DNA from 4 places in the Kosakonia sacchari SP1 genome. Region 2 is predicted to be linked to each of the others. Evidence: predicted binding sites of a transcription regulator. Region 2 holds the regulator's gene; each other region holds the start of a gene.
What was found. Region 2 encodes PurR, which represses purine synthesis genes. Its sites were predicted from a motif close to CANGCAAACGTTTGCNTG; they were not measured.
Positions count from the first base shown of each region.

Region 1 (6,140 bases), 2.3 Mb from region 2:
GAAATAGCAGGCGATGACCGCCACAAGCAGGGCGATAACAACGAAAAGGAGCAGCTTTCCAAGAAATTTCATGATCTTCCATCCCCAGTTGCCAGTCTGGCAGTTATGCACGATTTATGCGCAATGCTCAAGGGCGGAATGATGAAAGGGCGTTACAGCGGCAACGGTTTTCGTCCCGTTGCCGCGGGGGTTATCAGTTTTTCTCTGGCGGAAAAATCAGATTCAGTACAATCGCGGTGATCCCACCTGCAGCAATGCCGGAAGAGAGCAGGTTTTTCAGCCAGTCCGGGGCGAATTGCAGGATTTGCGGCTGCTGGGAAACACCGAGGCCCACAGCCAGCGACAGCGCGATAATCAGGATCGCACGGCGGTTCAGCGGTTCGCGGGAAACAATGCGCACACCGGATGCGGCGATAGTACCGAACATCACCAGCGTTGCACCGCCCAGTACCGGTTCAGGCAACTGCTGTACAAAAGCGCTGACCGCCGGGAACAGGCCGAGCACCATCAGCATCACCGCAATGAAGAAGCCGATATAGCGACTGGCAACGCCGGTCAGTTGAATAACACCATTGTTCTGGCCGAAGCAGGAGTTCGGGAAAGTGTTGAAAACAGCGGAAACAAAGGAGTTGAGGCCATTTGCCAGCACGCCGCCTTTCAGGCGTTTCATATACAGAGGTCCAGCGACGGGCTGCTCGGAAACGTCAGACGTGGCGGTGATGTCACCGATGGTTTCGAGCGAGGTGATCATAAATACCAGCATCAGCGGCAGCAGCAGGGTCCAGTCAATGCTCAGGCCGTAGTAAAGCGGCGTTGGCACCATAAAAGACGTTGCCGGTGCGCTATATGCCGGCAGCATGCCCATAAACATCGCCAGCACATAGCCAACCGCCATAGCGATCACCAGCGATGCAATGCGAAGATACGGGTTGCGCTGGCGGTTAAGCAGAATAATCAGCCCTAAAACCACGCCTGCCAGCAGCAGGTTTTTCGGCGCGCCGAAGGTGTGGTTGCCCATCGCGGCAAAACCGCCGCCAACGGAGGTCAGCCCCACCTGGATCAGCGACAGGCCGATAATCATCACCACCACGCCGGAAACCAGCGGGGTAATAATGCGCCGCGCAAACGGCAGAATGCGGGAGACGACCATTTCAGTGCAACTGGCCAGCATCAGGGTGCCGAACAGCGCAGCCATCATCGTGGGCACGTCCGCACCGCCGGTTTTCAGCGCGGTACCACCCATGATCAGTGGCGCAACAAAGTTAAAGCTGGTGCCCTGAATCGAGAGCAACCCGGAGCCGACCGGCCCCCATGCTTTGATCTGAATAATAGAGGCGACGCCCGAGGCGAACAGCGACATGCTGATAATGTGCTGAGTGTCCTGAGCCGGTAAACCCAACGCCTGGCAGATGAGCAGCGCGGGCGTGATAACGCCAACAAACATCGCCAGCAGGTGCTGTAACGCGGCAAACAGGGTCTGCGGCAGCGGCGGGCGATCTTCAAGGCGGTAGATCAATTCGCTGGGTTGAGTCTGCGCAACCGGTTGCGCACTTTCTGACTCGATGGTGTTTACGGACATCTCAAGCAATCCCCTGGATGGAAAAGCGCTGATTTTATCGGACTGTTTGGTAAAAGCAAACGGTTGCTATGCTAAAAACATACTTTTCTAAGGGGTGTTCGTTTTACGGGATAAGGTTCTAAAACTCAGGCGTTGGAGTAGCGTTCTGTTTCCGGCATCCAGCGGTCGATCAGCGCTTCGGCAAGCTGTGGATAACGCTCATGAATATGGCGGGCTACACGTTGTACTTCCGGGATCATCGCCTGGTCGCGCAGCAGGTCGGCGACTTTGAATTCCGCGTTGCCGGTCTGGCGGGTACCAAGCAGTTCGCCGGGGCCGCGAATTTCCAGATCTTTTTGCGCAATCACAAAGCCATCGTTACTGTCGCGCAGTACTTGCAGACGTTTTTGCGCGGTTTTTGACAATGGGGATTTGTAGAGCAGTACGCAGTGGGAGGCCACCGCACCACGCCCAACGCGGCCACGTAGCTGGTGGAGTTGCGCAAGACCGAGCCGCTCCGGGTTTTCGATAATCATCAGGCTGGAATTTGGCACATCCACGCCCACTTCAATCACCGTGGTGGCGACCAGCAGATGCAGCTCGCCCTGTTTGAACGCCTGCATCACCGCCTGTTTTTCTGCTGGTTTCATGCGGCCATGCACCAGGCCAACATTCAGCTCCGGCAACGCCAGTTTTAGCTCTTCCCAGGTCGCTTCCGCCGCTTGCGCTTCCAGCAGGTCGGACTCTTCAATCAGTGTACAAACCCAGTAGGCCTGGCGGCCTTCGCTGGTGCAGGCGCTGCGCACGCGGTCGATAATCTCGTTGCGGCGCGTATCCGGAATGGCGACGGTAGTGACCGGTGTACGGCCCGGCGGCAGTTCGTCGATCACCGAGGTGTCGAGATCGGCGTAGGCGGTCATCGCCAGCGTGCGCGGGATCGGTGTTGCCGTCATGATCAACTGATGCGGGTGAAAACCCTGCTGCTGACCTTTTTCCCACAGCGCCAGCCGCTGGTGAACGCCAAAGCGGTGCTGTTCGTCGATAATCACCAGAGCAAGGCCGTTAAACTGCACCTGTTCCTGGAAAATGGCATGGGTGCCCACCACCATTTGTACCTGACCGCTGGCAATCGCCTCTTGCTGTGCCTGGCGCGCTTTGCCTTTTTGCTTACCCGCCAGCCAGCCCACTTCCACGCCAAGCGGCGCGAACCAGGTGCGGAAATTGTTAGCGTGCTGCTCTGCCAGCAGTTCGGTGGGAGCCATCATCGCCACTTGTTTTCCATTGGCAATCGCCCGCAGCGCTGCCAGTGCTGCAACCAGCGTTTTACCAGAGCCCACATCGCCCTGCACCAGGCGCATCATTGGCATATCCAGCGCCATATCGCGCTCGATCTCGGTGACCACGCGCGTTTGTGCGCCGGTTGGTTTAAACGGCAGCGACGCCAGCAGGCGGTTTTTCAGTTCATCTCTGGCGCTGAGTGGTTGCGCATGATAACGCTGCGCACCGGCGCGCAACGCCAGCATGCTGAGGTTGTGCGCCAGTAATTCTTCAAGGATCAAACGGCGCTGCGCCGGGTGCTGCCCGCTTTCCAGATCGCTTAATTGCAGTGACGGCGGCGGGCGATGCAGCGTATGCAGCGCTTCTGGCAGGCTCATCATGCCTTGTGCCAGCTCCGGCGGCAGCAGTTCGCTGATGGCGCACGTCGCCAGTAATTCCAGCGCCTGGTCGGTGAGCTTGCGCAGTGTCGCTTGTTTGATGCCTTCGGTGGTGGGGTAAACCGGCGTCAGGGTTTCCTGCAATTCCGGGGTGCTGAGATCGCCCTGCACGCGGTATTCGGGATGGATCATCTCCGCGCCATACTTCCCGCGTTTCGCTTCCCCGTAGGCCAGCACACGGCGGCCAGTGGCGAGGCTATTTTTCATCGCCGCGTTGAAGTTAAAAAAGCGCATCGTGAGAATGCCCGTGCCGTCACTAATCTGGCAGGTCATCATCCGGCGCCCGCCGAAGGTGATATTACAGTTCAACACCTCGCCTTCCACCGTGGCGTAAACGCCTGGTAGCAGGTCGGCAATTGGGTAAAGCTGGGTACGATCTTCGTAGCGTAACGGGAGATGAAGCAGGAGATCCTGAACGGTATGCAGGCCGATTTTCGCCAGCTTGCTGCTCTGCGCCGCGCCGACACCGGTCAGCGAACTTAATGGCACCGCATCGAGCAGCTTACCTTTCATCGGTTATCCCGCCGCCTGCATGATTGCCCACCACGTCGGGTCGGCTTCGATTTGGCCTTCCGTATTAACGTGAGGGTAAGGCAGGCCCTTGCGTTTCGCGACTCTCGCCAGCACCGGGTAGCCACCCTCAAACAGCAGACGTTGCTGAACTTCATCCGGCAACATGCTGTTTTCACGTTCATACATACCTGCGTTTTGCCGCTGGCGTTGCGCTTCGTAAAGGATCAAGGCGGATGCCACAGAAACATTCAGTGATTGCACCATGCCAGTCATCGGGATAATGATGTCCCGATCCGCCAGATCCAGCGCTTCCTGAGTGATCCCGGTTTTCTCCTGGCCCATCAGAATGCAGGTCGGGCGAGTGTAATCGATCTCGCGAAAATCAACGGCGTTATCAGACAGATGGGTTGCGAGGATTTGCATGCCGCGCGCTTTCAGCACGCTGACGGCATCGCCAATGGTGCGGTGGGTTTTCACTTCCACCCAACTATTGCTGCCCGCAGCAGACGAGGCCATGGTGCGCATGCGGTTACCCGGCCAGACAGCGTGAACTTCATGCACGCCAACGGCGTCCGCGGTGCGGATAATGGCGGAGACGTTATGAGGCTTGTGAACCTGCTCCATGCAGACCGTCAGATCCGGCTGACGCCTGGCGAGCATCTCGCGGATACGCGCATAACGTTGAGAATTCATAAAGTTAGTTTCGGTTGCGGGTGACTTTTATCACATCCGGCATCACGCGGATTTTGCGCATGATATTCGCCAGATGGACGCGATCGCGCGCCGTCAGACGGATGAACGCGCTGTAGACGCGACCATCTTTTTCTTCAGTATTCAGGCTTTGAATATTCGAAGAGGCCGTATTTATCGCTGCCGTCAGGTTCGCCAGTGCGCCCTGATGGTTGAACATATCCACCTTGATCTCGGTGATAAATTCCTGCGCGGTCTCTTTGTCCCACTCGACAGCCATGAACTTCTCTGGCTCTTTCTGGTAGCCACGAATGTTGCGGCAGGACTCATGGTGAATAACCAGCCCTTTGCCGGGACTGACGTGCGCGACAATTGGGTCACCAGGAATGGGACGACAGCATTTTGCAAAGGTGATCAGTACGCCGTCTGCGCCTTTAATCGGCAGATGACCACCGTTTGCGCCAGCCGGTGCTTGCGTGCTTTGCACGGCTTCCCCTTGCTGCAGGTTTTTCGCAACCACGACGCTCATGGCGTTGCCGAGGCCGATTTCTGCCAGCAAATCATCGAGCGAGGCGAGCTTCATGCGATCCAGCTCGCGCTGCACATGTTCCGGCGGAATTTCTGCCAGTTTGCGGCTTCCGCCCAGCGCGTGATTCAGCAGACGGCGGCCGAGGCTCACCGAGTCGTCACGCTTGAGGTTTTTCAGCATCTGACGGATTTTGGCGCGTGCTTTCGAGCTGACGACAAAGTTCAGCCATGCGGCATTTGGGCGTGCGCCCGGTGCGGTGATAATTTCTACCGTCTGGCCGCTGGAGAGCGACTGCGACAGCGGATACGGCTGGCGGTCGACGCGCGCGCCAACGCAGGCATGGCCGATATCCGTGTGCACCGCATAGGCGAAATCCACCGGCGTGGCGCCAGCGGGCAGCTCGACAATACGGCCTTCCGGGGTGAAAACATAAATCTCATCGGGGAAGAGATCAGATTTAACGCTCTCGATAAATTCAAACGAACTACCGGCGCTCTGTTGCAGCTCCAGCAGGCTTTGCATCCAGCGCTGGGCGCGGATTTGCGCGGTGGTGCTGCTTTCGCCATGCTCTTTATATGCCCAGTGCGCGGCAACCCCCATCTCTGCCATCTGATCCATATCTTCGGTACGGATCTGCACCTCAACCGGCACGCCATGCGGGCCAATCATTGAGGTGTGCAGAGATTGATAGCCGTTCGCCTTGGGGATAGCGATATAGTCTTTCACGCGGCCAGGACGCGGCTTGTACAAGCTGTGCATCTGGCCCAGAACGCGATAACAGGTATCCAAATCGTGAACAATCACGCGGAAGGCGTAGATATCCATAATCGAGTGGAAACGCTGCTCTTTCAGCACCATTTTGCAGTAGATCGAGTACAGGTGCTTTTCGCGACCGCTAACGCGGCAGGGAATACCCGCTTCCTGTAAACGCCCTTCGATTTCTGAGAGGATTTTTTGAATCATCTCTTTACGGTTGCCACGCGCGGCTTTCACCACTTCTTTAATAACGCGGTAGCGATTTGGATACAGCGCCTCAAAACCCAGCTCTTCGAGTTCGGTTTTGATGTGATGGATACCCAAACGGTGCGCCAGCGGACTGTAGATTTCGAGGGTTTCACGGGCGATGCGGCGACGC
Region 1 is NZ_CP007215.2:87,586-93,725, forward strand. Features, by position in the region: gene C813_RS23325 (AsmA family protein) at 1-72, opposite strand, end outside; gene C813_RS23330 (nucleobase:cation symporter-2 family protein) at 194-1,579, opposite strand; gene recG (ATP-dependent DNA helicase RecG) at 1,705-3,786, opposite strand; gene trmH (tRNA (guanosine(18)-2'-O)-methyltransferase TrmH) at 3,790-4,479, opposite strand; gene spoT (bifunctional GTP diphosphokinase/guanosine-3',5'-bis pyrophosphate 3'-pyrophosphohydrolase) at 4,484-6,140, opposite strand, start outside.
Region 1: the regulator PurR is predicted to act here: its motif matches at 1,632-1,649, upstream of C813_RS23330 (nucleobase:cation symporter-2 family protein).

Region 2 (6,140 bases):
CACCAGCCGTCCATATAACTTTCGCCGAGTCCGAGCGAGCCTTCCTGTAAAACGCGTTTGAAAAAATCAGGGTTTTTCACCTGAATATCTGACGCTGCGGGACCGTTGACGCGAATACCTGCGCGACCCAGCAGTTCGTTTGCTATACGGAACCAATTGTCATCCCGTACGCTAACTTCTTCTATACACGATGAACTCATAACTTCTCCATCACTCGCAGTGATCAGAACCTTCAAAGAGCGTAGACGCTTTTTCAGGCTTGTGAGAAATCTCACGGTTTTCACCGTGAGGCTGATATCCGACGTAGAACAGAGGAAGGGAGAGGACCCTTGCCGAAAGGCCTTCCATGGGTAAACGGGTACAATCCGGTACCCGTTAATGCATAATATTTATCGTATTTATCAAACAGCCGAAAATGAGTATAGGCGCCAAAATCCGGTGATTCAATAAAAAGCCATTAGCAAGCTAACCGCTGAGTTATTGATAGTCGCTTGCGCAACTATTAATGCTAATGCGACGAGTGAGCCACAACCTCTTTATCCGCCCGTTCATCCTGAGTGCGGCGCTGAAGCCGATAACCCAACGCGACCAGCAACACCATTGACACCATAACACTGGTCGTCGTCAGCAGTGGTGTGGCGATAAGCCACGAAACGACCAGACTTGCCAGGAAACATAACCCCAGTTGTAGCGTATTCTGCAAGGCGGCTGCGCGACCGGTGGCCTGCGGGAATGGGCGCAGCGCCTGCGCGACCACGATAGGGTAAATCGCGCCATTGGCCATTGCCATAAAGCAGAAGGGGATGAGTAGCGCGGTCAGCGACACGTCCGACATAAAACCGACGGCCCAGGTGGCGAGGACACTTAACGCGAAAGCCCCCAGCAGCCACGGCAGCAAGCGAAAACCCTGCCATTTCTGCAACGCGGCACGGCAACCGTAACCGCCCACCAAAAAGGCGATGGTTTGCGGCACATAACTGAGGCCAATAACCGATGGGCCATAACCCATTTCGTGAAGAATAAACGGCGAACCGGTCAGCCAGGCGAAGAAACTGGCCGAGCAGGCGGCATAGATAATCACATTCCCGCGATAGTCCCGGGCGCGCAGCAGATCCATAAAGGTCAGCGATTGTTCGTGGTGCTCAATCTTATTCGCCGGTGCTTTCAGTCGCCATGCCGGGATCATCAGAATCACTGTGATCGCCAGTAAGGTGGCGAAAATGGCCTGCCAGTTGAAATGCGCAAGGATCCAGGCTCCCAGCAGCGGTGCCAGAGCGGGTGTTAAACCAACGAGCGGCATAATGGTGGCGAAGATGCGATTGACGCGATGCGCGGGATAGTTATCCGTCACCAGCGCCTGCCAGCTTACTGTCGCGGCGCAGACGCCTACCGCTTGCACAAAGCGCAGCACCAGCAACAGGGTTGCATCGCGTACCCATAATGTTCCCAGACACCCCAGCGCGAAAATCGCCAGCCCGGCCAGCAACACCGGCTTGCGGCCATAGCGATCTGATAGTGGCCCCCATACCAGTTGCGCAATGGCAAAGCCCGCCAGAAACAGGCTTAAGGTTGCGCTAACCACCGCAGACGATGTGTGTAAATCTTGCTGTATCGCGCTGAAGGCGGGGAGGTACATATCAGTGGCTAAAAAGCCGAGCACGCTTAATCCCGCGAGCCAGACTAAAAATCCGTTGCCAGGTTGCATTAGTGTTTCTCTTTAATTGCAGGTAATCAGGGCTGTCGAGTGTAAGGAGTGCATTAGCGCTTGTGAAACGCTAATATTTGCGTAGTGGTTTCAAAATTTTTGCAGGCAGATTATGTGGTCAGAATATTCACTGGAAGTGGTTGATGCTGTCGCGCGCAATGGCAGTTTTAGCGTCGCGGCGCAGGAGTTACACCGTGTACCTTCTGCGGTGAGCTATACCGTGCGACAGCTTGAGGAGTGGCTGGCTGTTCCGCTGTTTGAACGCCGCCATCGTGATGTTGAGCTCACGCCTGCCGGGGTCTGGTTTTTGAAAGAAGGGCGAGCTGTTATCAAAAAAATGCAGATCACCCGTCAGCAGTGCCAGCAAATCGCCAACGGCTGGCGCGGGCAACTGGCAATTGCCGTCGACAACATCGTAAAACCTGAACGTACCCGGCAATTGATCGTCGATTTCTATCGCCATTTCAGTGATGTTGAGTTGCAGGTTTACCAGGAAGTCTTTAACGGTGTCTGGGATGCGCTTGCTGACGGGCGGGTTGAGCTGGCGATCGGCGCAACGCAGGCCATCCCCGTAGGTGGGCGTTATGCGTTTCGCGATATGGGAATGCTGAGCTGGAAATGCGTGGTTTCCAGTCGTCATCCGCTGGCGTCACTGGCAGGTCCGCTCAGCGACGATACCTTGCGCAACTGGCCTTCACTTATCCAGGAAGATACGTCCCGCTCGTTGCCGAAACGTATTACCTGGCTGCTGGATAATCAGAAACGCGTGATTGTCCCTGATTGGGCGTCGTCGGAGGCGTGCTTATCTGCAGGGCTGTGCGTGGGAATGGTGCCGGCACACTTTGCCCGCCCGCGGCTCGACAGCGGTGACTGGGTCGCGCTGAACCTGGAAAACCCCTTCCCGGACGCGGCGTGCTGCCTGACGTGGCAACAAAATGAGGCTTCCCCGGCGTTAAACTGGCTGCTGGAATATCTTGGGGACAGTGAAACGCTGAATGACGAATGGTTAAGGGAGCCGAATTAACGGCTCCGTAATAAGCGATTAGCGGCGATAATCGCGGAACGGGCCATCGGCCACTGAGCGACGCTCGACCAGGCGCGGATGCACTTCGATAGACTGCGACTCCTCGCGCTTGTTGACGATGCGATCAAGCAGCATGGTAAACGCCGTTTCTCCCAGCGAATCTTTCGGCTGGTGAATCGTGGTTAATGCCGGAGTGAAGAAGCGTGAGTTACGCACATTGTCATAACCAATCAGGGAAATATCCTGCGGTACGCGTAAACCCATCTCATCGGCAGCACACAGCGCGCCCATCGCCATAATGTCGCCACCGCAAAACACCGCAGTAGGGCGATGCGCCTGACCGAGGATTTGCTGCATCGCGCGATAGCCGGATTCCGGCTCGAAATCGCCCTGTACGATCCAGTTTTCCGGCACGGTGATAAGGGCTTCTTCCATCGCTTTCATAAAGCCAGCCAGACGGCCAGCGCCAGTGTTACGCTCCAGAGGGCCTGGGATCACACCAATATCGCGGTGTCCGCGATCAATAAGGTAGCGACCGGCCATATAACCGCCTTCGAAGGCGTTATCAATAACGGAGTCCGTAAAGTCGGCCTTCGCTTCGCCCCAGTCCATCACGACCATCGGAATATGGCGGTACTCTTCCAGCATGTTCAACAGCGATTCCGGGTATTCTGAACACATTACCAGCAAGCCATCGACACGCTTTTGCGCCATCATCGACAGGTAAGCACGCTGTTTTTCGAGGCTATTCCAGGCATTGCCAAGGATCAGGGTGTAACCCTTCTGGAAGCACTTTTTCTCTACGGCTTCAATAATTTCAGCAAAGTAGGCCGCTTCACTGCTGGTAGCCAGCAAACCGATCGATTTTGTGTGATTCACTTTCAGGCTGCGGGCGACAGCGCTGGGGGAATAGTGCAGCTCTTTAATCGCTGCCCACACGGCGTTGCGCGTCTCTTCGGCGACGAAACGGGTCTTGTTAATTACATGTGATACGGTTGTAGTGGAAACGTTTGCTCGTTTCGCTACGTCTTTAATCGTTGCCATCAGATATCACTCCAGACCATATCATAAGCTCCTGATAATACTTAAGGTAAACGTTTGCCTTTAATCACCCTGTACCCATCAAAGGGGGTGCGGTACGCCGGGAAAACGACACTGGACGTCAGGAGGGGAGTCAATGGCCGGTACGCTAATAAATTTAGCGTCGAATTTTGTCTGATCTTGAGCAAAAGGGGAAGTATTAAAACGTTTCTCCTGCGAATTCCCGCAAGATTTTTAAGATAATTTGTGCAAAAATGCGTTATCTCACTTTTTGTGGGGAAATTAAAAAGGGGAAAATTGATGAGCACCGATCTGAAGTATTCTTTAATCACTACCGTCATCGTTCTGAGCCTGATTGTTTTCGGCGGTCTGACTGCTGCACTGCATTGATCTATCGCGAGGGAGAGCCTCTTCTCCCTCGGTTTTCTGCCCCGCTATTGTTATCACCTCTGCAATAATCTTTTGTCATTCTGCTAACTTCTGTTTTTTGTGATAGCTGTCATACTTTTGACTTCAGCGACAGGGTCGCTAGTCGGCATGTCTTTTTTGGAGTCACAGATGAAAATTAATTTCCCTTTGCTTGCCCTGGCGATTGGCGCCTTCGGCATTGGTACTACCGAGTTTTCCCCGATGGGATTACTGCCGGTTATTGCCCGCGGCGTTGACGTTTCTATTCCGGCAGCGGGGATGCTGATTAGCGCCTACGCTATCGGTGTAATGGTTGGTGCGCCGTTAATGACGTTGTTGCTGTCTCATCGCGGCAGACGCAATGCCCTGATCTTTTTGATGGCAATTTTTACGCTTGGTAACGTGCTGTCGGCGATCGCGCCGGATTACACCACATTAATGCTGGCACGTATCGTCACTAGCCTGAACCATGGCGCTTTCTTTGGTCTTGGTTCGGTGGTGGCAGCAAGCGTGGTTGCCAAAGAGAAGCAGGCCAGCGCAGTCGCCACCATGTTTATGGGGCTGACCATTGCTAACATCGGCGGTGTACCTGCCGCGACCTGGCTGGGTGAAACCATTGGCTGGCGCATGTCGTTCATGGCCACTGCCGGGCTGGGTGTGATTGCTATGGCGAGCCTGTTCTTTTCGTTGCCGAAAGGTGGTGCTGGTGAGCGCCCGGACGTACGTAAAGAGCTGTCGGTACTGGTACGCCCACAAGTGTTGTCCGCATTGCTGACCACTGTGCTCGGCGCAGGTGCCATGTTCACGCTGTATACCTACATTGCGCCGGTACTGCACACCATTACCGATGCCACTCCCGTTTTTGTGACGGCGATGCTGGTGTTGATTGGCGTTGGTTTCTCCATTGGTAACTATCTCGGCGGCAAACTGGCGGATCGCTCGGTCACCGGCACGCTGAAAGGTTTTTTGATCCTGCTGATTGCCATCATGCTGGCGATCCCGTTCCTGGCGCGCAGTGAAGTGGGCGCAGCCATCAGCATGGTGGTGTGGGGCGCGGCGACGTTTGCGGTGGTTCCGCCGTTGCAGATGCGTGTCATGCGCGTTGCGCATGAAGCACCTGGCCTTTCATCTTCAGTCAATATCGGTGCCTTTAACCTCGGTAACGCGCTGGGCGCGGCAGCCGGTGGAGCAGTGATTTCCGCTGGGCTGGGTTATGATTTCGTCCCGGTTATGGGGGCGATTATTGCCGGGCTGGGTCTGCTGGTGGTGCTGTTCTCTGGCCGCTCTCAGCCAGAACGTGTCTGTGCCGCAGCAGAATAAATAGCACAAATGCAAAAAAGGAGGGGCTAGCCCCTCCTTTGTTTTATGCCGCGTTTATGCCGCTAAATTTTTGGCCACGAATGACCAGTTTACCAGCGCCCAGAAATGTTCGAGGTAGTTCGGACGCGCATTACGATAATCGATGTAATACGCATGTTCCCACACATCGACGGTTAACAGCGGGGTTGCGTCGCTTGTCAGCGGCGTACCCGCATTAGACGTTGAAACAATGGCTAATGCGCCATCCGCTTTTTTCACCAGCCACGTCCAGCCAGCACCGAAGTTTTTAACCGCAGCATCGGTGAATTGCGCTTTGAATTCGGCAAAGCTGCCGAAGGATTTGGCGATAGCCGCCGCCAGCTCACCAGCCGGTTCACCGCCAGCATTCGGAGCCAGGCAGTTCCAGTAGAAGGTATGGTTCCAGACCTGGGCGGCATTGTTGAACACGCCGCCTTCGCTGCTTTTCACAATCTCTTCCAGAGATTTACCTTCAAAAGCGCTGCCTTTGATCAGGTTGTTGAGGTTGGTGACATACGTCTGATGATGTTTACCATAGTGGTATTCCAGCGTTTCGGCTGAGATATGCGGCGCCAGGGCGTCTTTTGCATACGGTAATGCAGGTAATTCAAACGACATTGCTAT
Region 2 is NZ_CP007215.2:2,711,863-2,718,002, reverse strand. Features, by position in the region: gene cfa (cyclopropane fatty acyl phospholipid synthase) at 1-200, opposite strand, end outside; gene punC (purine nucleoside transporter PunC) at 509-1,705, opposite strand; gene punR (DNA-binding transcriptional activator PunR) at 1,818-2,729, shown strand; gene purR (HTH-type transcriptional repressor PurR) at 2,748-3,773, opposite strand; gene cydH (cytochrome bd-I oxidase subunit CydH) at 4,071-4,160, shown strand; gene C813_RS35780 (MFS transporter) at 4,329-5,498, shown strand; gene sodB (superoxide dismutase [Fe]) at 5,553-6,134, opposite strand.

Region 3 (6,140 bases), 1.9 Mb from region 2:
CACGGCGGTGTAGCCCATGCCAATGTAAGACTTAAAGCGCTTGTTGCGGCTGGCAATCGCTTTCAGCTCGGCCAGGGCCGCAAACTCAGTGGTCGATTCCCCAACCTGCGGCGGTGTGGCAAGCTGGATGTCTTTTGGCACGATCTGGCCAATCAGTGCGTTTAACGAATCCGCGCCAACTGTGTTCAGCATCTCCTGCTGTTGCTGAGCATCCGGCCCAATGTGACGTCCAATAAAAGCGCCACGGTTTTCAAGCTGGCTTAAAGTCTGTGTCATGAGCGATGGTTCCTGAAACGTGCAGTGAATCGATTTGGAAATTATCTGAATACGCTAAATCCTTCGCGTTGCAGGAAGGCGGCGACGCAGCAATCCCCAAAGGGATGAGCGAGGAAGCCAACACGTCCGCAACGCGAAAGATGGCGCGTATTTACTCGTCTTCGAGCAGTGCGGCGTAGGCTGTTGCGTCCAGCAGGGCGGCAACTTCTGTTTCGTCGCTGGCCTTAATTTTGAAGATCCAGCCTTCGCCATACGGCTCGCTGTTGACCAGCTCCGGCGAATCCGCCAGTTGCTCGTTGACCGCCACGATTTCACCGCTGATTGGCGCGTAGATATCAGAAGCCGCTTTTACCGATTCGGCAACGGCGCAATCATCGCCCGCGCTAACCGTCGCGCCCGCTTCCGGCAGATCGACAAACACCATATCGCCCAGCAGTTCCTGTGCGTGTTCGGTGATGCCAACGGTGTAGGTGCCGTCCGCTTCTTTGCGCAGCCACTCATGTTCTTTGCTGTATTTCAGTTCGCCTGGTACATTGCTCATTTCATTCTCTCCAGATAAAAAGATTACGCGACGGGTTTACCAGCGCGTACAAAAACAGGTTTAGTGACTTTCACCGGCATTTCGCGGTTGCGGATCTGTACAACGGCATTTTCGCCGATCCCCGCCGGAACACGTGCCAGTGCAATACTGTAGCCGAGCGTTGGCGAGAACGTACCGCTGGTGATCACGCCTTTTTGCACATTGCCTTGCGCATCGGTGAAGTGCACCGGCAGTTCATTACGCAATACGCCTTTTTCCGTCATCACCAGGCCAACCAGCTGTTCGGTGCCTTTTTCGCGTTGCAGTTCCAGCGCTTCACGACCGATAAATTCACGATCCTGCGGCTCCCAGGCGATCGTCCAGCCCATGTTCGCGGCCAGCGGAGAGATACCTTCATCCATCTCCTGACCGTACAGGTTCATACCCGCTTCCAGACGCAGCGTATCGCGCGCGCCCAGGCCGCAAGGTTTCACGCCCGCATTGACCAGCGCTTGCCAGAAGCTGGCCGCCTTTTCATTAGGCAGCGCAATTTCATACCCTGCTTCGCCGGTATAACCGGTGGTCGCAATGAACAGATCACCGGTTTCCACGCCAAAGAACGGTTTCATTCCTTCAACGGCGTGGCGCTGCTCGTCAGTGAATAGGCTGGCGGCTTTCGCCTGTGCGTTCGGGCCTTGTACCGCGATCAACGACAAATCATCACGGACGGTGATGTCGATGGCATAAGGCTCAGCGTGTTGGGAAATCCAGGAGAGGTCTTTTTCGCGGGTGGCGGAGTTTACAACGAGGCGGAAGAAATCTTCAGTGAAGTAATAGACGATTAAGTCATCAATCACGCCGCCCGAGGCATTTAGCATGCCGGTATAGAGCGCTTTACCGGGCTTGGTGAGTTTAGCGACGTCGTTTGCCAGCAAATAACGCAGAAACTCCCGGGTACGGCTGCCTTTGAGATCGACGATGGTCATGTGCGACACATCAAACATTCCGGCATCGGTGCGCACCGCGTGGTGCTCGTCGATTTGCGAGCCGTAATGCAGCGGCATCATCCAGCCATGGAAATCCACCATGCGGGCACCGTTTAGCGTGTGTTGTTCGTATAAAGGGGTCTGCTGAGCCATCTTTTCCTCGTCGAATAAGCTGAGCCATCACGTTTTTCGGCGGCGTGATTTGCGCCAAAACAACTGGTGCCGACACCGTTTTACGACGTCGACGCAAACGTTCTCTTTAGCCTGAACTTATCACCGAAAGCAGTGCTTAACCATAAAGAAGAATGGTCCATCACATTAGCTTATGACCCATCACGCACAAAATGCCATCAGAGCATTATTCTGGTGAATAACGATTCACCCTTCATTAAAAATCAGCATTACCGACAAAGGAGAAGAGATTGCAGCATTTCACTCTGCAAAAGAGAGGATTTTCCCGAAAAGAAAAAAATGCGACATGAGAAAATCTAATCCGAAAAATGAGGTGAAATTAGAATATTTCAAATGAGGAGGAAGTATCCCTTCCCGGGACCGGGAAGGGAAAGTGTGACGCAGTTAACGTAACCACTCAGGCAGGTCGTTAAGCCCCATCGCCTGGCGTAACAAACGGGTTTTCACCCCGGGAAGGGTATCTGCCAGTTTCAGGCCGATATCACGCAGCAGCTTTTTCGCCGGGTTTGCACCCGAGAAGAGTTCGCGAAAACCCTGCATTCCGGCCAGCATCAACGCCGCGCTGTGTTTGCGGCTGCGCTCATAGCGGCGCAAATAGAGATGCTGGCCAATGTCTTTACCTTCGCGACTCAGGCGCTTCAGCTCGGTTATCAACTCCGCGACATCCATAAACCCGAGATTAACACCCTGCCCCGCCAGCGGATGAATAGTGTGCGCAGCATCGCCAACCAGCGCCAGACGGTGTCCGGCAAACTGGCGCGCATAGCGTCCGGTGAGCGGATATACCTGACGTTCGCTCTCAACGCGGCACAGCCCAAGACGGTTATCGAACGCCACGCACAGCGCCTGGTTGAATGCTTCCTCACTCGCCTGCTGCATGTCTTTCGCCTGCTCTGGCGGCAGCGACCAGACAATTGAGCACAAATGCGGATCGTTAAGCGGCAAAAAAGCGAGAATGCCGTCGGCGTGAAACACCTGGCGCGCCACCGCCTGATGCGGTTCATCGGTGCGAATAGTCGCCACGAGCGCATGATGATGGTAATCCCAGAACGTTAACGGAATATCGGCCTTGTTACGCAGCCAGGAGTTCGCACCATCTGCGCCAACCACCAGCCGTGCGGTAAGCATGGTGCCATCTTTTAAGGTCAGAAACGCGTCGTTTTCGCCCCACGCCACCTGCTGCAACTCAGCCGGAGCCATGAGGGTAACATCCTTGCACTGCCGGGATTTATCCCACAGCGCCTGGTGGATCACCGCGTTTTCAATAATGTAACCAAGATGGCTGTAGCCCATGCTCTGATCGTCAAACGCGATGCGGCCAAAACTGTCTTTGTCCCACACTTCCATACCGTGATAACGCCCGGCACGTTGGGCAATAATATTTGACCAGACGCCAAGGTGCGTCAGTAACTTTTCGCTGGCAGCATTAATCGCTGACACGCGCAGCGCCGGGGGAGCATCTTCCCCCAGCGGTGTCGGTTCATTCTGCTCCAGCACCGCCACGCGCAACCCGCTACCCTGTAAACCACAGGCCAGCGCCAGCCCGACCATACCGCCGCCGACAATCGCAACATCAACACTCTGCACTCTTCGCTCCTTTTGTCTTTAACGGGCAACCCAACCGAGGGTACGTTGCGCCAGCGCATCGCGCGCCGGGGTAAATAATTCCATCGCCATCAGCCCGGCATTCCGCCCAACAACCAACGGCATCCAGTGATTGGCAAACAGATGCACCAGCCCATCGGTGACGCCGATAGTGGCTTTTTTATCTGCATGACGGCGATCACGGTAGCCGGTCAACACAGGGTAGCAACCGACATCTTGTTGCGCCGCCCACGCCTCAGCCAGCGTTTCCGCCAGTGTCATCACATCGCGCATGCCGAGGTTAAAACCCTGCCCGGCGATAGGATGCAGCGTCTGCGCGGCATTGCCGACCAGCACCGCACGGTGCGAGACCGGCGAAGAGGCCGCGGTCAGCGTCAGCGGATAAACGCTGCGTTTGCCCACATGCAGGATGCGCCCGAGCCGCCAGCCAAAAGCCTTTTGTAATTCGTGACTGAAACGTTCGTCAGACCAGGCGGCAACCTGCTGCTGTTTTTCCAGCGGATGGCACCACACCAGCGAACAGCGACCTTGTGACATCGGCAACATTGCCAGCGGGCCGTGTTCGGTAAAACGCTCAAACGCCCGCCCCTGATGCGCCACAGAAGTGGTGACGTTGGCGATAACCGCCGCCTGGTGATAAGGCGCTTGCTGCCAGTCCACACCCAGTTGCTCACCCATGCGTGAACGGGAGCCGTCTGCCGCCACCAATAACCGACCGGTAATGCATTCACCGCTTTCCAGCGTCACGCTCACCTGTTGCTCATTACGGGCAACCGTACTGACTTTCGCCGGGCAATGCAGCGTCACGCCGGGGGCATTTTGCAACAGCGTGAACAGCCGCTGCCCAACGTCATGCAGTTCAACAACATAACCAAGCGCATCGATGTGGTAATCCTGTGCATCCAGCGTGACAAAGCCTGCATGGCCGCGATCGCTGACATGAACCGTTGAAATTGGCGTTGCGCAGGATGTGATGGCTTGCCAGATGCCAATACGCGCCAGCTGCTGGCAGGTGCCTGCCGCTAACGCAATGGCGCGGGCGTCAAATCCCGGATGCGCGGATGCGCCAGGAACGCTGGCTTCTACCAGATGAACAGGTAATTTGCCGTGAGTAAGATGAGAAATCGCCAGCGCAAGCGTTGCGCCCGCCATGCCACCGCCAACAATGATCACGCTCATGAACGTGGTGCCGCCATCAGCGCTTCAATCTCGTCAGCGCTTTTCACGACGCTGGCGGTCAGATTTTCGTTGCCGTCTTCAGTGATGACGATGTCATCTTCAATACGAATGCCAATACCGCGATACTGCTCCGGCACATCAGCATCCGGCGCGATGTAAAGGCCTGGTTCAACCGTCAGCACCATGCCTGGCGCCAGTTCACGCGAACGATCTTTGCCATAGACACCAACATCGTGCACATCCAACCCGAGCCAGTGGCTTAAGCCGTGCATGAAAAACGGGCGATGCGCGTTTTTTTCCACCAGCTCATCGACTTCACCTTTCAGGATGCCGAGCTTCACCAGCCCGGTAATCATGATGCGCACCACTTCGCTGGTCACTTCCTGGATCGACGTACCTGGGCGGAAAAGCGCAAGGGCACGTTCCAGTGACGCCAGCACAATATCGTAGATTTCGCGCTGCGCCGGGGTGAATTTGCCGTTTACCGGGAAGGTACGGGTTATATCGCCGGCATATCCTTTGTATTCACAACCGGCATCAATCAGCACCAGATCGCCATCACGCATCTGGCTCTCATTTTCCGTGTAGTGCAGGATGCAGCCATTGACGCCGGAACCCACGATGGTGTTATAGGAGGGAAACCGCGCGCCGTGGCGGTTAAACTCGTGCTGAATCTCACCTTCAAGCTGATATTCAAACATCCCCGGACGGCAAACCTGCATCGCACGGGTATGCGCCAGCGCGGAGATCTCCCCGGCGCGACGCATCACGTCTATCTCTTCGGCAGATTTAAACAGGCGCATTTCATGCACCATTGGCCGCCAGTCGGTTAACGTTGGCGGCGCAAGCAGATTCTGACGCGAGCCTTTGCGCAACTTATCCAGGGCGGTAAACACAATGGCGTCGGCATAGTCGAATTCACCCTGCGCGTGGTACACCGCATCAAGACCGTTGAGCAATTGATAAAGATGTTCGTTGATTTCCGGGAAAGCCAGCGCGCGATCGACGCCCAGCTTTTCCGGTGCGGCTTCCTGACCAAGGCGACGGCCAAACCAGATCTCGGCGGTTTTGTCGCGCACGCGGTTGAACAACACGCTGTGGTTGTGGGTGTCATTACTTTTGATCAGCACCAGCACCGCTTCCGGCTCGTTAAAACCAGTGAAATACCAGAAATCGCTGTGCTGGCGGTACGGGTATTCACTGTCTGCGCTGCGCGTGGCTTCCGGTGCGGCGAAAATTAACGCTGCGCTGCCCGGCACCATCTGCGCCAGCAATGCCTGGCGGCGACGGAGAAACTCAAGCTGTGTCATGACACCGACTCCCTACAAGGTGAATTAATGTAACGTGGGTTTACGCACTTCCGGCACGGTTGGCTGCGGGCG
Region 3 is NZ_CP007215.2:821,278-827,417, reverse strand. Features, by position in the region: gene gcvP (aminomethyl-transferring glycine dehydrogenase) at 1-276, opposite strand, end outside; gene gcvH (glycine cleavage system protein GcvH) at 428-817, opposite strand; gene gcvT (glycine cleavage system aminomethyltransferase GcvT) at 841-1,935, opposite strand; gene ubiI (FAD-dependent 2-octaprenylphenol hydroxylase) at 2,359-3,561, opposite strand; gene ubiH (2-octaprenyl-6-methoxyphenyl hydroxylase) at 3,580-4,758, opposite strand; gene pepP (Xaa-Pro aminopeptidase) at 4,755-6,068, opposite strand; gene C813_RS26875 (YecA/YgfB family protein) at 6,093-6,140, opposite strand, start outside.
Region 3: the regulator PurR is predicted to act here: its motif matches at 2,026-2,043, upstream of gcvT (glycine cleavage system aminomethyltransferase GcvT).

Region 4 (6,140 bases), 400 kb from region 2:
ATCTATCTGCATGACACGCCGAACCACAATCTGTTCCAGAAAGAGGCGCGGGCATTGAGCTCGGGCTGCGTACGCGTCAACAAAGCCTCTGAGCTCGCTAATATGCTGTTGCAGGATGCGGGATGGAACGACACGCGGATTTCGGATGCGCTAAAACAGGGAGATACGCGTTATGTCAATATTCGTCATGATATCCCGGTCAATCTCTATTACCTGACTGCCTTTGTCGGTGCTGACGGGCGGACGCAGTATCGCACAGATATTTACAATTATGATCTGACGGCGCGATCGGGTGCACAAATCTTATCGAAAGCTGAACAATTAATCAGATAAATGAAGCAGTTTCAGTCAGCGTGTTGTCGTAATAACTGGTAGAAAATGGGCTCTGGAGGCTACAGAGCCCGTATTTACTGGGATGAGGCAGCCTTGACGTGGTGTTTGTAGCCCGGTAAGGTGCCTCTCGTGCGCTATAAGAGTGCATAAATTTTGTTCAACATTGCTTATCTGTAGAATTTATTATCATGGATAAATTTGACGCTAATCGCCGCAAACTGCTGGCGTTGGGTGGGGTCGCACTCGGTGCTGCCATCTTACCAACACCGGCTTTTGCCACCCTTTCCACGCCACGACCGCGTATTTTGACGCTGAGCAATCTTAATACCGGTGAATCTATTAAAGCTGAGTTCTTCGATGGCAGGGGCTATATTCAGGATGAATTAGCAAAACTTAATCATTTTTTCCGTGATTACCGCGCGAATAAAATTAAAACCATCGATCCTCGTTTGTTCGACCATCTTTTCCGTTTGCAAGGGCTGCTGGGAACACGCAAGCCGGTGCAACTGATCTCCGGTTACCGTTCTGTTGATACCAACAATGAACTACGCGCGCACAGCCGCGGTGTGGCGAAACAGAGCTATCACACCAAAGGTCAGGCTATGGATTTCCATATTGAAGGGATTTCGCTGAGTAATATTCGCAAAGCCGCGTTATCTCTGCGTGCAGGTGGTGTAGGATACTACCCCAGCAGCAACTTTGTGCATATTGATACCGGGCCGGTAAGGCACTGGTAAAACTCAGGCTGAGCTACAGGAGCAGTATGAACTATCGTATTATTCCGGTTACCGCGTTCTCCCAGAATTGTTCGCTTATCTGGTGTGAGCAGACCCAACTTGCCGCCGTGGTCGATCCCGGTGGTGACGCCGAACGGATTATTCAGGAAGTGGACGCTTCTGGCATGACCCTCACGCAGATCCTGCTTACACATGGTCACCTTGATCATGTTGGCGCGGCAGCCGAACTGGCACAGCATTATGGTGTGCCGATTATCGGCCCGGAAAAAGAAGACGAGTTCTGGCTGCAAGGCCTGCCGGCACAAAGCCGGATGTTTGGTCTGGAGGAGTGTCAGCCGCTGACGCCCGATCGTTGGTTAAGTGAAGGCGACAGCGTAACGGTGGGGAAAATAACGCTGCAGGTATTGCACTGTCCCGGTCATACGCCGGGGCACATTGTGTTTTTCGACGCACAATCCCGCTTGCTGATTTCCGGCGACGTGATTTTTAAAGGCGGCGTGGGGCGCAGCGATTTCCCGAAAGGCAACCATGGGCAATTGATTGATTCCATCAAGCGCAAATTGTTGCCACTGGGCGATGATGTTACTTTCCTTCCCGGACATGGCCCGATGTCTACGCTGGGCAATGAGCGGTTGCACAATCCGTTCCTGCAAGATGAATTACCGGTCTGGTAAATAAAAAAGGGTCGCTTCGGCGACCCTTTTTGTTACTGCCGTAACTTACAGTACGGCAACGATAGCTTCGCACAGTGGTGACATATTATCCGGCGTCATGCCTGCGACGTTAATGCGTCCTGAAGCAACCGCGTAGATACCAAACTCTTCACGCAAGCGCAGCACCTGCTCTTTGGTCAGGCCGCTGAATGAGAACATACCGTTCTGTTTGGTGATAAAGCTGAAATCGCGGTTAGCCCCTTTCTCCTGCAAGGTGTTAACAAACAGCAGGCGCATACGCTGAATGCGCTGACGCATGTCCGTTAACTCTTGCTCCCAAATGGCACGCAGAGCCTCGTTACTGAGAATGGTTGCAACCACGGAAGCGCCGTGCGCTGGCGGGTTAGAGTAGTTGGCACGAATAACGGCTTTCATCTGGCTGAATGCGCGATCGGCGCTTTCCGCGTCCGCGCTCACCAATGTGCAGGCACCGACGCGTTCATTGTACAGACCAAAGTTTTTCGAGAACGAACTGGCAACCAGCAGCTCTTTATGCAGCGCAGCAAACGCGCGTAATCCTTCAGCATCTTCTTCGAGACCTCGAGCAAAGCCCTGGTAAGCGAAGTCGAACAGCGGCAGCCAGCCTTTTTCAACGGACAGTTTCGCCAGTGTTTCCCACTGTTCCAGCGTTGGATCGATACCTGTCGGGTTATGGCAGCAGCCGTGGAACAGCACCACGTCGCCAGCCTGGGCGTTATTCAGGCTTGCCAGCAAACCGTCGAAGTCCAGCGCATGGTTTTGCGCGTCGTAGTAAGCGTACTCACACACTTCCAGACCGGCTGAATTAAACACGCCTTTGTGGTTCGGCCAGCTCGGGTTGCTCACCCAAACTCGTTTTGCAGAGGTGTTTTTGGCTAGGAAATCCGCCGCCACACGCAGGCCCCCCGTACCGCCAGGCGTTTGCGCGGTGCGCGCACGTTTGTCATTGATAATCGCGCTGCCTTTGCCGAACAGCAGTTCCTGAGTGCAACGGCCAAACTCAGGAATACCGTCGATACCGAGATAGTTCTTGGTGGTTTCATTTTCCAGCAGATAAAGCTCGGCTTTTTTAACGCTGGTCAGCACCGGGGTCTTGCCGGTTTCATCTTTATAGACACCGATGCCTAAGTTGATTTTATTGGGGCGTTCATCGGCGCGAAACAGATCGGCCAGACCCAGAATGGGGTCGGCAGGGGCGGCGGTTATATTCTCAAACATGACGAGGTTCCATTTTGATGACAGAAGGGAGATCCGCTATCAGGTTAACGGCTGACACAGGAATTGCCAACCGTTTGCGATAAAAAGCGCGATGCTTTTCAAAACTCATCGTGATTTATCTTGCAGGCATAAAAAAACAGGGCCAAAGGCCCTGTTTGATATGCATATAACAGTCGAGGGTGACTGATTAGAACTGGTAAACGATACCCACTGCTACGGTGTCGTCAGAACCTACACCCAGTTTGTTGTCTTTATCAATCTGGTTGATGATGTAGTCAACATAGGTAGACATGTTTTTGTTGAAGTAGTAGGTTGCACCAACTTCAACATAGTTGATGTAATCTTCGCTACCGATACCTTCAACATCTTTCGCTTTAGATTTGTAGTAAGCGATGGACGGACGCAGACCGAAGTCGAACTGGTACTGTGCAACGACGGAGAAGTCCTGAGTTTTGTTCAGGTAACCGTTAGACTTAGCGGTGTCTCCAGGCAGAGTTGTTTTCAGACGGGTCGCGTTGCGAGTTTCACCGTACAGTGCCGCCAGGTAGATGTTGTTAGCATCGTATTTGATACCGGTTGCCCACTGCTCAGCTTTCTCGCCTGTTGTACCGTAGGTTGTCAGAGCTTGCTGAGTATTGGTACGATCCGCTGCGCCGTATGCACCAACGATACCAAAACCTTCAAAGTCATAGCTTACAGAAGTCGCCCAGCCGTCGCCGTTGGAACGAGTAATGTCATCTGCAGAATCTGTCAGTGATGTAGCACGCTCGTTTTTACCCAGGTACTGAACGCCGAAGTTCAGACCATCAACCAGGCCGAAGAAGTTGTGGTTACGGTAAGTCGCCAGACCGCCGTTACGGCTGGAGAAGAAGTTATCGCTGTTCGCGGTATCACCACCAAACTCTGGCAGCATATCGGTTACACCGATTGCATCGTATACCAGACCGTAGTTACGACCATAGTCGAAAGAACCGAAATCGCCGAATTTCAGACCAGCAAATGCCAGACGAGTTTTGTTACCGCTTTGAGCATCGGTACCACCTTCAGAGTTGTTACCCTGGAAGTTGTACTCCCACTGGCCGTAACCGGTCAGTTGGTCGTTGATTTTGGTTTCGCCTTTGAAGCCCAGACGTGCATAAGTCTGGTCGCCGTTGCCGCCGTAGCTGTTGGCACCGTTGTCTTTAGAGAAGTAGTGCAGACCTACAGCTTTACCGTAGATGTCTACTTTGTTGCCGTCTTTGTTGTAGATTTCTGCAGCGTTAGCTGCACCGGCTGCCAGCAGAGCAGGGATAACCACTGCCAGAATATTGCGCTTCATCATTATTTATTACCCTCATTGGTTTTTTTGAACACCTGCCACTGCCGCCAATAAATTCCGTCAAAAAAAATTTACGGAACTATCGATGAGAGTTTGGTGTCTTTCTGTGTCTGAAAGGCATCTTTCCAAACATAACAACGTTTCGCTACCCTGAAAGTGCTACAAATGTCTTAAAGCAGTAACAAAAAGAAATATTGTGTAAGATTTTGTGTATTTCGGGGAACTTTGTGAACCATCTCAAAGTTCAGCACTGGGCGCTGGTTTAATGAGCGACATCATTGCTATTTATATGAATTACTTATATTTAATTAAGCTAAAGGCTTTTCTTATCCGCTAAACGCTCGTGCCGTGTGTTTTCTTATAACGGCATTTAGCCGTCCAGATAGCTGTGCGTATTTTAACCAAAAGTGCTAATTAACAGGCTGACATATTCCGCAATAAACAGAGTGGGTGATTTCTGTACAGAAGTTTTTCAGGTGTAAAAAGGTGCAAAGAAGAGTAAAAAACGCGGTGGGGATCGATGATGACACTTGTGAACTGTTAATAAAAGTTGACGGGCGTCACATAAATGAAAAAGGCCAGCGATAACGCTGGCCTTTAGAACATCAGAATGTTGCGGAGCGCGGAGTACGCGGGAACGGGATCACATCACGCACGTTCTGTACGCCGGTCACATAAGCAATCAGGCGTTCAAAACCGAGACCGAAGCCGGAGTGCGGTACAGTGCCGTAACGGCGCAGATCGCGATACCACCAGTAATCTTCTTTATTCAGCCCCATTTCTGCCATGCGGGCATCCAGGACATCAAGACGCTCTTCACGCTGAGAACCGCCGATGATTTCACCGATACCCGGCGCAAGCACATCCATCGCCGCCACGGTTTTACCATCTTCGTTAAGACGCATATAGAACGCTTTAATATCTTTAGGGTAGTTTTTCACCACCACCGGTGCTTTGAAGTGTTTCTCGGCCAGGTAACGTTCATGTTCAGAAGCCAGGTCAACGCCCCAGTAAACCTGGTTCTCGAACTTCTCACCGCATTTTTCGAGAATGGCGACCGCATCGGTGTAATCAACCTGGGCGAAATCGGCCGCAATGAAGCGCTCCAGACGGCCAATTGCGTCTTTGTCCACGCGCTCTTCAAAGAACTTCAGGTCATCCAGACGCTCTTCCAGCACCGCTTTAAAGGCGTATTTCAGCATCGCTTCAGCCAGACGTGCGTTATCGTCGAGATTGGCGAAAGCGATTTCCGGTTCCAGCATCCAGAACTCCGCCAGGTGGCGACTGGTGTTGGAGTTCTCCGCGCGGAAAGTCGGGCCGAAGGTATAAACCTTGGACAGGGCGCAGGCATAGGTTTCCGCATTTAACTGGCCGGAAACGGTCAGGAACGCTTCTTTGCCAAAGAAATCTTTATCAAAATCAACTTTGCCTTCCGCGGTACGTGGCAGGTTTTCCATATCCAGCGTGGAGACGCGGAACATTTCGCCTGCGCCTTCGGTATCTGACGCGGTGATAAGCGGCGAGGAAACCCAGAAGAACCCTTGTTCGTCAAAGAAGCGATGCAGCGCCTGCGCCAGCGTGTGGCGAACGCGCGCAACTGCGCCAATCAGGTTAGTGCGCGGGCGCAGGTGGGCGACTTCGCGCAGATACTCAATACTATGGCGTTTTGCCGCCATCGGGTAGGTATCCGGATCTTCAACCCAGCCGGTGACTTCGACAGAGGTCGCCTGAATTTCCAGACTCTGGCCTTCGCCCGGTGACGCCACAACTTTGCCGGTCACAATTACCGAGCAACCGGTGGTCAGGCGTAAAACATCCTGATTGTAATTGGGCAGAGAATTA
Region 4 is NZ_CP007215.2:3,116,434-3,122,573, reverse strand. Features, by position in the region: gene ldtD (L,D-transpeptidase) at 1-333, shown strand, start outside; gene C813_RS37745 (YcbK family protein) at 522-1,070, shown strand; gene C813_RS37740 (MBL fold metallo-hydrolase) at 1,097-1,744, shown strand; gene C813_RS37735 (amino acid aminotransferase) at 1,790-2,980, opposite strand; gene ompF (porin OmpF) at 3,168-4,301, opposite strand; gene asnS (asparagine--tRNA ligase) at 4,904-6,140, opposite strand, start outside.
Region 4: the regulator PurR is predicted to act here: its motif matches at 3,044-3,061, upstream of C813_RS37735 (amino acid aminotransferase).